2 linked regions of the Ramlibacter pinisoli genome follow. The protein of the gene in region 1 interacts with the protein of each later gene in a pairwise test. Links are inferred from orthologs where the notes say so. Each region holds a gene or a part of one and is shown on either strand. Other genes may lie near its edges.

Evidence for each region.
Region 2: the proteins of GON04_RS14740 (region 1) and glnK interact in binary tests that used the Escherichia coli proteins (3 or more experiments, as listed by UniProt). The link is inferred for Ramlibacter pinisoli from one-to-one orthologs.

What each region holds. Positions count from the first base shown.
Region 1 is NZ_WSEL01000009.1:46,669-53,481, forward strand. What follows is about bases 1,319-4,480. They hold GON04_RS14740 ([protein-PII] uridylyltransferase), read right to left. Parts: upstream 4,153-4,480; coding sequence 1,519-4,152; downstream 1,319-1,518. Other genes in these bases: map (type I methionyl aminopeptidase), read right to left, coding at 4,181-4,480. In the rest of the region: def (peptide deformylase), read left to right, coding at 1-391; GON04_RS14735 (hypothetical protein), read left to right, coding at 655-1,260; more of map, read right to left, coding at 4,481-4,984; purL (phosphoribosylformylglycinamidine synthase), read left to right, coding at 5,110-6,813.
Region 2 is NZ_WSEL01000002.1:174,010-179,544, forward strand. What follows is about bases 160-2,962. They hold glnK (P-II family nitrogen regulator), read left to right. Parts: upstream 160-1,293; coding sequence 1,294-1,632; downstream 1,633-2,962. Other genes in these bases: GON04_RS00870 (YifB family Mg chelatase-like AAA ATPase), read right to left, coding at 160-217; GON04_RS00875 (TorF family putative porin), read left to right, coding at 444-1,265; GON04_RS00885 (ammonium transporter), read left to right, coding at 1,658-2,962. Outside these bases: more of GON04_RS00870, read right to left, coding at 1-159; more of GON04_RS00885, read left to right, coding at 2,963-3,169; GON04_RS00890 (hypothetical protein), read right to left, coding at 3,415-4,080; GON04_RS00895 (SMP-30/gluconolactonase/LRE family protein), read left to right, coding at 4,172-5,074; glycolate oxidase subunit GlcE, read left to right, coding at 5,138-5,535. UniProt on the Escherichia coli protein: Involved in the regulation of nitrogen metabolism. Regulates the activity of its targets by protein-protein interaction in response to the nitrogen status of the cell.

The sequences.
Region 1 (6,813 bases):
GCCGCAGATCGGCGTCGACGTGCAGCTGGTGATCTTCGGCACCGACACGGTCAATCCCCGCTATCCGGACGCGCCGGCCGTGCCGCGCACCGTGCTGCTCAATCCTGTGGTGACCCCGGTCGGCGAGGAAGAGGAGGAGGGCTGGGAAGGCTGCCTGTCGGTGCCCGGCCTGCGTGGGGTCGTGCCGCGCTGGAAAACGATCCGGTACACCGGCTTCGACCCCTTCGGCGATCCGATCGACCGCACGGTGAGCGGCTTCCATGCGCGCGTGGTGCAGCACGAGTGTGACCATCTGATGGGCAAGCTCTACCCGATGCGGGTGCGGGACTTCTCCCGCTTCGGCTACACGGACGTGCTGTTTCCCGACATCGACGCGGCCGAAGACGACTGAGGCCTGCCAGCGACCTCTTTCGACGCCCCGACAGCCGGGGCATTTACCCCACTGTGTAACTGGAAGCTGTCCCCGTCGTGGTGCAAATGTGCAGAGTGCACAGGGAGAACGCTCCAACTGTCCATCGGAAGCTCTACAGCGAGTTGCAAATCCCATCAGATTGAATTGCAGAGCTTCGCCACAGTGCACCCCAGGCGCTGCGATGTGCAGGCCCGCCGTCCACGGAGGACGGGCATTCCAACCAATGATGAAGGGGTCCCTGGATGAATATGGAATTGGCAAGGATGGGCGTGGTCTACCTGCACCTGGTCGCGTGTTGCGTAGCCATCGGTCTGGTGTTCATGAGCGACCTCGACATGGTCAAACGGTTGCTGACGGGCGGTGCAGCGACGCTGGATGAGAAACACCTCGGCGGCCTGCACCAGACGCTGGTCCGGGCGCTGCTGGTGCTGTGGCTGACCGGCTCGGGCCTCGTGGCCATGGACGTCTGGACCAAGGGCGCCGAAATCCTGAACAACCCCAAGCTGCAGTCCAAGATCGCGATCGTCGTCCTGCTCACGATCAACGGGGTGGTGCTGCACCACACCGTGCTGCCGATGCTCAAGCGTGCCGGTGCGCTGATGCGGCTGACGTTCAACCAGCGCATGCTGGCGATCTTCGTCGGTGCCGTCTCGGGCGTGTCCTGGTTCTACGCGGCGATGCTGGGGATCGGCCGTCCGCTGAACTGGAAGTACTCCCTGGGCGAGATCCTGGCGGCCTACCCGGCCCTCATCCTGGCCGGCTTCGTGTCCATGGTCTTCCTGACCGCCTGGTCCCAGTACCGGGCCACCGGCGGCACCCGCGCGTTCCTGCCCGCCCGGGCCTATTGAAGTTGAGCTCCCTCGGGGAAAGGGCCGGTGGCGGCCCCAACCTGGGTTCCACGGCGCCGGCCTCCCCCGGCGCCGTTTTTCATGGCTCCGGCTACCCCGGCGCATCGAGTCACATGCACGGCGTAGGCCGCACCTCCGCCCCGATTCTTGACAGGCGTTGGTTGCCAGTTGGCCGTCCGCTCCCTCTCCCCTCGGGGGAGAGGGATGGGGAGAGGGGGTTCCCTGCCTGGGTCGCGGAACTGCTTGAAGCTTTGGCGCCTATGCCGCCAAGGCTTCAAGCAGTTCAGTCTCTATCTCGATCTGCCGACGGTTCTGCTGGAGCTCCGGTCCGTCCACCAGGAAGGTGTCCTCGACCCGCTCGCCCAGCGTGGTGACCTTGGCGAGCTGCAGGTTGATGTGGTGGCGCGCCAGCACCCGTGCCACCGAATAGAGCAGACCGGCGTGGTCGCTGGCGGAGATGGACAGCAGCCAGCGCTGCGCCTTCTCGTCGGGCGCGAGCTGCACGCGCGGCGCGACCGGGAAGCTGCGCACCCGGCGTGACACCCGGCCCCGGCTGGGCGTGGGCAGCGGGCCGGCGCGGCCGATGGTGCCTTCCAGCTCGGACTCGACCATGCTGATCAGTTCGCGGTAGTGCTCCGGCAGCATGGCGGTCACCACCTGGAAGGTGTCGAGCGCGTAGCCGTTGCGGGCCGTGTGGATGCGGGCATCCAGGATCGAGAAGCTGGCCTGGTCGAAGTAGCCGCAGATGCGGGCGAACAGGTCGGGCTGGTCGGGTGTGTAGACCAGCACCTGCAGGCCTTCGCCCACCGGGGACAGGCGCGCGCGCACCAGGGCGCGCGTGGTGCCGACGTGGCGCGAGACGTGCCGGGTGTGCCAGGCAATCTCGCCGGCGTCGTGGCGCATGAAATAGCCCACGTCCAGCGTGTCCCAGAGCTTCTTGTGGGCCTCGAACGGCAGCGCGAACAGCTGCAGCTGCACCAGCGCATCGCGCTTGCGGGCCTCGATCTCGGCGGCGTTGTCCGGCGCGTGGCCACCCAGGGCCCGCAGCGTCGCCCGGTACAGGTCCTCCAGCAGCTTGCCCTTCCAGGCATTCCAGACCTTGGGGCTGGTGCCGCGGATGTCCGCCACCGTCAGCAGGTACAGCGCCGACAGCCAGCGCTCGTTGCCCACCCGGGCCGCGAAACTGGCGATGACGGCCGGGTCGCCCAGGTCTTCCTTCTGCGCGATGCGGCTCATGGTGAGGTGCTCGCGCACCAGGAATTCGACGAGCTTGCAGTCGCCCGAGTCGATGGCGTGCTGGCGGCAGAAGTGCCGCACCTCCTGCGCGCCCAGCTCCGAATGGTCGCCGCCGCGGCCCTTGGCGATGTCGTGGAACAGGGCTGCGATGTACAGCACGAACGGCTTGTCGAAGCCGGCCGCCAGCTGCGAGCAGAACGGGTACTCGTGCGCATGCTCGGCGATGAAGAAGCGGCGCACGTTGCGCAGCACCATCAGGATGTGCTGGTCCACCGTGAAGACGTGGAACAGGTCGTGCTGCATCTGGCCGACGATGCGCCGGAACACCCACAGGTAGCGGCCCAGCACCGATGTCTGGTTCATCAGGCGCAGCGCATGCGTGATGCCGTTGGGCTGCAGCAGCATCGCCTTGAAGGTGGCGTGGTTCACCGGGTCGTTGCGGAACCGCCCGTCCATCACGTCGCGGGCGTTGTACAGCGCGCGCAGGGTGCGCGCCGACAGGCCCTCGATGCCCACCGTGGTCTGGTACAGCAGGAAGGTCTCGAGGATGGCGTGCGGGTCGCGCTGGTACAGGTCGTCGCTGGCCACCTCCAGCATGCCGGCCTTGTTCAGGAAGCGCGGGTTGATCGGCTCGGCGTGGTGGCCGCTCGGGTTGAGCCGCTCCTCGATGTTCAGCAGCAGGATCTGGTTGAGCTGCGCCACCGCCTTGGCGGCCCAGTAGAAGCGCTTCATCAGCGCCTCGCTGGCGCGCTGCTTCAGGCGGCCGTCGGGGCTGGTCTCGTTGCGGTAGCCGAACGCCTCGGCCACCGCCGTCTGCAGGTCGAACACCAGCCGGTCCTCGCGGCGGCCCGCGATGGCATGCAGGCGGGCGCGGATGAGGCTGAGCACGGCCTCGTTGCGCTGGATCTGCTGCGCCTCCAGCGGCGTCGCCAGCCCGCTGGCGGCCAGATCGTCCCAGCTGTGGCCGAGGCCGGCTGCCTTGGCCACCCACAGGATGACCTGCAGGTCGCGCAGGCCGCCGGGGGATTCCTTGCAGTTGGGCTCCAGGGCGTACGGCGTGTTCTCGAACTTGGTGTGCCGCTGGCGCATCTCCAGCGTCTTGGCGATGAAGAAGGCGCGCGGGTCCAGGGTGGCGCGGAAGCGCTGCTGGAAGTCGGCGAACAGCCGGCGGTCGCCGGCCAGCAGGCGCGACTCGAGCAGCGAGGTCTGCACCGTGACGTCGGCGGCGGCCTGGGTGACGCAGTCGCCGACAGTGCGCACGCTGGAGCCGATCTCCAGGCCGGTGTCCCAGCAGCGGCCGATGAAGCCTTCCAGGCGCTGCTTGAGCGCGTCGTCGCCGTCGGCGTGGGTGCCATCGGGCATCAGCAGCAGGACGTCGACGTCGGAATGCGGGAACAGCTCGCCGCGCCCGTAGCCGCCCACCGCCACCAGGGCGAAGCCGGGCGGGAGATCGCCGGACCGCCACAGCTCGCGCAGCGTGGCATCGACGTGGCGGGCGAGGCGGCGCAGGATGGCGCCGATGGAGCGGGTGGGGTTGCCCTGGCGCAGGAGCGAGGCGTTGACGGCGGCCTTGCGCGCCTTGAGCTGATCGCGCAGCACGGTGACCGAGGCCGCCGTGGCGGCCGGGGTGTCGATGGCAGCCGGGTCGGCACTCATGTCGGGGGTCGCCGCGCGCCGGCGCGGCTCAGGCGTTGACGAAGGGCGGCGGAGGCGGGCTGCCGGCCGACAGGGTCATCACCTCGTAGCCGGTCTCGGTGACCAGCACCGTGTGCTCCCACTGGGCCGACAGCGAATGGTCCTTGGTGACGATGGTCCAGCCGTCGCTGCCGAACTCCTTCACTTCCTTGCGGCCGGCGTTGATCATGGGCTCGATCGTGAAGGTCATGCCGGGCTTGAGTTCTTCCAGCGTGCCGGGCTTGCCGTAGTGCAGCACCTGCGGCTCCTCGTGGAAGTTGCGCCCGATGCCGTGGCCGCAGAACTCGCGCACCACCGAGAAGCCGTTCTTCTCGGCGAACTGCTGGATGGCGAAGCCGATGTCGCCCAGCCGGATGCCCGGCTTGACGCGCATGATGCCGTGCCACATGGCGTCGTAGGTCAGGTTGACCAGGCGCTTGGCCGCGATGGACACCTCGCCGACCGTGAACATGCGGCTGGTGTCGCCGAACCAACCGTCCTTGATGACGGTGACGTCGACGTTGACGATGTCGCCCTTCTTCAGCGGCTTGTCGTTCGGGATGCCGTGGCACACCACGTGGTTGACCGAGGTGCACAGCGAGGCCGGGTAGGGCGGGTAGCCGGGCGGCTGGTAGCCCAGCGTGGCGGAGACCGAACCCTGCTTCTTCATGCACTCGGCGGCGAGCCGGTCGATCTCACGCGTGGTGATGCCGGGCTTGATGTGGGGCGTGAGGTAGTCCAGCACCTCGGCGGCCAGCCGGCCGGCGGTGCGCATGCCCTGGATGCCGTCGGCGTCCTTCAACGTGATGCTCATGGACCCGATTATCCCAGACCCCCTGCGCCGGCGCAGCCGACGCGACCGTGCCCGGTAAAATCCCGGGTTTCCGCGCGCGCCCCAGTCAGCGGCCCGCGCTCCAGGTTCCCACCACAGGTTTCACAGTGACCCCGCACATCACCGAGTTCGAGGGCGGCCGTGCCCTCAGCGCGTTCCGCGTCCAGCAATTGCTTCCCGCGCTGCAGGCCGTCCACGAGAAGGTCAGCGGTGTCTCCGCCCGCTTCGTGCACTTCGCCGCCTGGGACCATGCACCGTCGGAGGCCGAGCGCGAGCGCCTGGCCGCGCTGCTGACCTACGGCGAGCCGTTCGACGGCGACACGGCCGGCGAGCTCTTCGTCGTCACGCCCCGCCTGGGCACCGTCTCGCCCTGGGCCTCCAAGGCGAGCGACATCGCCCACAACTGCGGCCTGGCCGTGCGGCGCGTCGAGCGCGCCGTCGAGTACCGCGTCCAGCTCAAGGGCGGCCTGCTGGGCGGCAAGGCCGCGCTGTCGGCGGCCCAGCGGGAGGCCATCGCCGGACTGCTGCACGACCGCATGACCGAAAGCGTGCTGGACGGCCTCGCCGGTGCCCACCGGCTGTTCTCCGAGCTCGACCCGCAGCCGATGGAAGCCGTCGACGTGCTCGGCGGCGGCCGCGCGGCGCTGGAGCGGGCCAACACCCAGTTTGGGCTGGCGCTCGCCGACGACGAGATCGACTACCTGGAGGCGGCTTTCCGCGGCCTGGGGCGCAACCCCACCGACGTCGAACTGATGATGTTCGCCCAGGCCAACAGCGAGCACTGCCGGCACAAGATCTTCAACGCCGACTTCACCATCGACGGCCAGAAGCAGCCGGCCAGCCTGTTCGGCATGATCCGGCACACCCACAAGACCCATCCCCAGCACACCGTCATCGCCTATTCGGACAACGCCGCGGTGATGGAGGGCTCGCCGGTCGAGGCCTTCCTGCCGGCGCGCGGCGACGCCCCGGCGGCCTACCAGCGCCGCGAGGCGCTGCACCACGTGCTGATGAAGGTGGAGACGCACAACCACCCGACCGCCATCTCGCCGTTCCCGGGCGCCTCCACCGGCGCCGGCGGCGAGATCCGCGACGAGGGCGCCACCGGCCGCGGCGCCCGGCCCAAGGCCGGCCTCACCGGCTTCTCGGTGTCGCGCCTGTGGGACAGTCCGAACGGCCGGCCCGCCCACATCGCCAGCCCGCTGCAGATCATGACGGAGGGGCCGCTGGGCGGCGCCGCCTTCAACAACGAGTTCGGCCGGCCGGCCCTGGGCGGCTACTTCCGCGCCTACGAGCAGACCGTCGACGGCGTGGTGCGCGGCTACCACAAGCCCATCATGATCGCGGGCGGCCTGGGCAGCATCGACGCCGGGCTCACCTCCAAGATCCAGTTCCCGGCCGGCACCCTGCTAGTGCAGCTGGGCGGTCCCGGCATGCGCATCGGCATGGGCGGCGGCGCGGCCAGCTCCATGGCCACGGGCGCCAACGCGGCCGAGCTCGACTTCGACTCGGTCCAGCGCGGCAACCCCGAGATCGAGCGTCGCGCGCAGGAGGTCATCAACCACTGCTGGTCGCTGGGAGCCGGCAACCCCATCCTGGCGATCCACGACGTGGGCGCCGGCGGCCTGTCCAACGCCTTCCCGGAGCTCACCAACGATGCCGGCCGCGGTGCCCGCTTCGACCTGCGCAAGATCCCGCTCGAGGAAACCGGCCTGGCGCCCAAGGAGATCTGGTGCAACGAGAGCCAGGAGCGCTACGTGCTGGCCATCGCGCCGGCGTCGCTCGAGCAGTTCCGCGCCTTCTGCGAGCGC
Region 2 (5,535 bases), on another replicon or contig:
CCGGCGCCAGGTTGACGGTGATGCGGCGGTCGTGCGGGAAGTCCAGGCCGCAGGTCAGCAGGGCGGAGCGCACCCGCTCGCGCGCCTCCTTGACCTCGACATCGGCCAGCCCGACCAGCGTGAAGCTGGGCAGGCCGCAGGCCAGATGCACCTCGACCGTGACTTGCGCGGCCTCGAGCCCCAGCAGTGCGCGGCTGCGCACCAAAGACAAGCTCATGCCAGGTCCCTCCCTGTTTGGGTGCGTGGCTGTCCGTGGTGCACGCCAGGAAAAACAAGAACGCACTCGGACGGTGCAAAACGGCTGGTTGAGCCGTCTCCGAGGCCCTGCAACGGCTCGCGGCACGGCCCGGCCGACAGTCGCGCCATCCCTTGTGACATTTGGCACGCGTCCTGCTTAGAGGGTCGCCAGCAACCTTTTTTTACCAAGACGGAGCGAGAACCCCATGAATTTCAAAACCACCGTGCTGCTGTCCTCATTGGTGCTGTCGGGCGCCGCCTTCGCCCAGACGAAGGCGCCCGAGCCCGACTGGACGGTCACGGGCAACGTGACGCTGGCATCCGACTACCGGTTCCGCGGCTTCACCCAGACCAACTACGGCCCGGCGCTGCAGGGCGGGTTCGACATCGCCCACAAGTCCGGCTTCTATGTCGGCAACTGGAACTCCAACGTCAAGGACACGCTGTACAACGGCGCCAGCCTCGAGATGGACTTCTACGGCGGCTACAAGGGCGAGTTCAGCGGCGTGGGCTACGACCTCGGCGCGATCTACTACTACTACCCGAAGAGCGGCAAGGACACCGCCGCCACCACCGGCCTGGGGACCAAGATCGACAACAAGGAGATCTACGCCGGCCTGTCCTACGGCCCCTTCTCCGGCAAGCTGTACTACGCGATCGACGACTACTTCCAGCTCGCCACGGTGACCGGCGAGATCGGCGGCACCGCGCTGTCGTCGACCAAGGGCACCACCTACCTCGACCTGTCGTACAGCCAGGACTTCAGCGGCTTCATCGTCGGCGCCCACTACGGCCTGCTGACCCTGAAGAACAACGGCCAGTTCACGCTGACCAGCGACGTCGGCGGCGCCAGCCTGCCCAAGAGCGTCGGCGACTACAAGCTGAGCGTGGGCAAGGACTTCAGCGGCTACATGTTCACCGCTGCCGTCGTCGGCACGTCCCACAAGGGCTATGCCGGCACCGACCTGAGCGCGACCAAGGCCGCCGGCAAGACCGGGCTGGTGCTGTCGGTCGGCAAGACTTTCTGACCCTGCCTTCCGAGGCCCTGGAGCAAGCATGAAACTCGTCACCGCCATCATCAAGCCCTTCAAGCTGGACGAAGTGCGCGAAGCCCTGTCCGGCATCGGTGTGCAGGGCATCACCGTGACCGAAGTCAAGGGCTTCGGCCGCCAGAAGGGGCACACCGAGCTGTACCGCGGCGCCGAATACGTCGTCGACTTCCTGCCCAAGGTGAAGATCGAAGCCGCGGTCGCCGACGACCTCGTCGAGCGCGTCATCGAGGCGGTCGAGGCCGCCGCCCGCACCGGCAAGATCGGTGACGGGAAGATCTTCGTCTACGACCTCGAGCAGGTCGTCCGCATCCGCACCGGCGAGACCGGCAAGGACGCTCTCTAAGCAGTCAACTGAGGAAAAGACAACCATGAGAAAGCTACTCGCTTCCCTCGCCCTCGGGCTGGGTCTCCTCGGCGGCAGCGTGGCGGCCCTGGCGCAGACCCCTGCCGCGCCGGCCGCCGCGGCCGCTCCCGCCGCCGATGCGAGCGCTCCCGCTGCAGGCACGGCGGCTGCGCCGGCCGCGGCCGCTGCCGCCGCGGCACCCGCCGCAGCCGCGGCGTCGGCGCCGGTCCCCAACAAGGGTGACACCGCCTGGATGACCGTGGCCACCGCCCTGGTCATCTTCATGACCATCCCCGGCCTGGCCCTGTTCTACGGCGGCCTGGTGCGCAGCAAGAACATGCTGTCGGTGCTGATGCAGGTGTTCGTCGTCACCGCGCTGATCTACGTGCTGTGGGCCCTGTACGGCTACAGCGTGGCGTTCACCGGTGGCAGTCCGTTCATGGGCGGCTTCAGCAAGGTGTTCCTGGCCGGCATCACGCCCGACTCGGTGGGCGCGACCTTCAGCAAGGGCGTGGTCATCCCCGAGCTTACGTTCGTCGCCTTCCAGGCCACCTTCGCCGCCATCACCTGCGCGCTGATCGTCGGCTCCTTCGCCGAGCGCATCAAGTTCTCGGCCGTGCTGCTGTTCTGCGTCATCTGGTTCACGTTCAGCTACCTGCCGATCGCCCACATGGTCTGGTACTGGGACGGCCCGGACGCCATCACCGACGCCAAGACGCTCGACACCGTGACGGCCGCGGCCGGCTGGCTGTGGGCCAAGGGCGCGCTCGACTTCGCGGGCGGCACCGTGGTGCACATCAACGCCGGTGTCGCCGGCCTGGTGGGCGCCTACGTGATCGGCAAGCGCGTGGGCTACGGCAAGGAAGCCCTGGCGCCGCACAGCCTGACCCTCACCATGGTCGGCGCCGCGATGCTGTGGGTGGGCTGGTTCGGCTTCAACGCCGGCTCCAACCTGGAAGCCAACGGCGTCGCCGCCCTGGCCTTCGTCAACACGCTGCTGGCCACCGCCGCCGCCACCCTGTCGTGGATCTCGGGCGAGGCACTGTCCAAGGGCAAGGCCTCGATGCTGGGCGCCGCCTCCGGCGCCGTCGCCGGCCTGGTGGCCATCACCCCGGCCTGCGGCTTCGTCGGCCCGATGGGCTCGATCGTGATCGGCCTGCTGGCCGGCCTGGTCTGCCTGTGGGGCGTCAACGGCCTCAAGCGCCTGCTGGGCGCCGACGACTCGCTGGACGTGTTCGGCGTGCACGGCGTGGGCGGCATCCTGGGCGCGCTGATGACCGGCGTGTTCGCCTCGCCGTCCCTGGGCGGCATGGGCGTGTACGACTACGTGGCCAACAAGGTCAACCCCGACTACTCGATTGGCGGCCAGGTCTGGATCCAGCTGCAGGGCGTGCTGACCACCATCGTCTGGTCGGCGGTGGTGGCCTTCGTCGCCTACAAGATCGTCGACCTGGTGGTCGGCCTGCGGGTCACCGAGGAAGAAGAGCGCGAAGGCCTCGACATCTCCTCGCACGGCGAATCCGCCTACAACCGTTGATCGGGCTGCCGCGGCGGCAGCGCCGAGGCAGGCTTGTCAAGCAAGAGTCTCCTTTGGATGTTCGGCCCGCTTCGGCGGGCCTTTTTTTTGGGCGCCACTCGCAAAACGCTGCGCGTTTCGCGAGTGGCTCTACAAACAGTTGACCCTGGACCGGCGGAGCCGGATCAGGGTCAAAGGGTGTTCGCGCTGCAATGCATTCCGCGCGAACGGCTCGCCGGCTACGCCGGCCTGGCTGAATCCAGCGCTTATTCCAGGACGTTGAAGGTCAGGGTGACGGAGGTGGGCGTGCGCTCGATGCGGACGTCCTCGGCGTCGGCCATGGCGTCGATCTCTTCCCAGCGCAGGGCGCGGTAGGGCGGATCGCCGGCCGGCGGGACGTCGGCCTGGCTGGGGCGCAGCTCGATCGTGAGGCGGGCCGCGTACTCGTCGGCGGTGGCGCTGAGCACCAGGTCGGCGGGCGCCTTGGCCGCGTCGGTGAGGGCGAGCAGGCTGCCGGCCAGCAGCATGCGCACCGCCGTGCGGCCCACCGGCTGCGGCAGCGCCTGCACCTCGCTGCGCAGGGCAAAGCCGCGAAAGCTCAGGTTGCTGCGCAGCAGCTCCAGGCATTCTTTCGCGGCGGCGTCCACGGACAGCGTGGCGGCCGGGTCGGGCGCCAGCCAGGTGATCACGTCCAGGCAGGCGTCGACGGCGGCGCGCGAATAGGTGTTGACCTTGTGCACGCCGTCGTGCAACTGGGCCAGGTCGGGCTCGGGCTGGCGCAGCCGGCGCGCCATCACCTCGGTGACCATGCCGATCGGCTGCAGGTGCATGACCAGCTGGTGGCGCATGCCGGCGGCCAGGCGGCGCAGCAGCGCATAGCGGGCCGATTCGACCCGCAGCAGGCGGGCTTCGGGAGGGCTGGAGGCAGTCATCGGTGGTCCATGGTAGCGACTCGTCGCCCGCGGCGGGACTCATCGGCAGACGCTGCGGGCAGAATCGCCGCTCACTTCGACGGAGCACGTGATGGAGCGCTGGCAGCCCGTGGTGGACGCCGCCGACCAGCTCGGCGAGTCGCCGTTCTGGCACCCGCACGAGCGGCGGCTGTACTGGATCGACATCCCCGGCCGCCGGCTGCGGCGGGTCGACCCGGCCGATGGCCGCGTGGACAGCTGGCCGGTGCCGCAGGATCCCGGCTGCATCGCGCCGGCGCGCAGCGGCGGGCTGGTGGTCGCGCTGCGTGATGGCATCTACCGCGCGCGCCGCTGGGGCGGCGACCTCGAGCTGCTGCAGCCGGCGCCCTACGACGCGGCCACCACGCGCTTCAACGACGGCAAGGCCGACCCGCGCGGCCGCTTCTGGGCCGGCACGCTGTTCGAGCCCAAGCATGCGGCACGCGCCGAGCTGTTCAGCCTGGAGGCCGGCGCGGCCCTGGCGCGGCTGGCCGGCGAGGCCACCACCGGCAACGGGCTGGCCTGGTCGCCGGCCGCCGACACCGTCTACTGGGCCGACACCCAGGCCCATGCCGTGCGCGCCTGGGACTGGGACGCGGCCGGCAACCGGCTGGCGCGCCCGCGCCTGTTCCACCAGTTCGCGCCCAAGCCGGCCGGCTGGCAGCCCGGCCAGCCGGGCTATGGCGGCCGTCCCGACGGCGCGGCGGTCGACCGCGACGGCAACTACTGGTGCGCGCTCTACGAGGGCGGCCGGCTGGTGCAGCTGTCGCCGGCCGGCACGCTGCTGCAGGAGCTGGCGACGCCGATGCCCTGCCCCACCATGCCGTGCTTCGGCGGCGACGACCTGCGCACGCTCTACCTCACCAGCGCCGGCAACCGGCCGGCGGCCGAACGGGCGCACTACCCGCTGTCCGGCCGGGTGGTGGCGACCCGGGTCGCGGTGCCGGGGCTGGCCGTCAATTTCTTCAGCGACTGACGGCAAAAAACTTCAGGGGCTGGCCGCCTGGCCGGCTCGGCGGCGGCGCTTACCATCGGGCGCATGGAAGCCGCCCTCACTGCCTGCATCGAGCGCATCCGTGCGGCGGCCGCGGCCGGCACGCCGCTGCGCCTGCGTGGCGGCGGCAGCAAGGATTTCTACGGCGACCGCCTGGAGGGCGAGCTGCTCGACACCCGCGGGCTGGCCGGCATCCGCAGCTACGAGCCGAGCGAGCTGGTGGTCACGGTGGGGGCCGGCACGCCGCTGGCCGAGCTCGAAGCCGTGCTGGCCGGGCGCGGCCAGTGCCTGCCGTTCGAGCCGCCACGCTTCGGCGGCGCGCCCACGGTGGGCGGCATGGTGGCGGCCGGCCTGTCCGGGCCGGCGCGCGCCAGCGTGGGCGCGGTGCGCGACTACGTGCTGGGGCTGTCGCTGGTCAACGGCCAGGGCGAGCTGCTCACGTT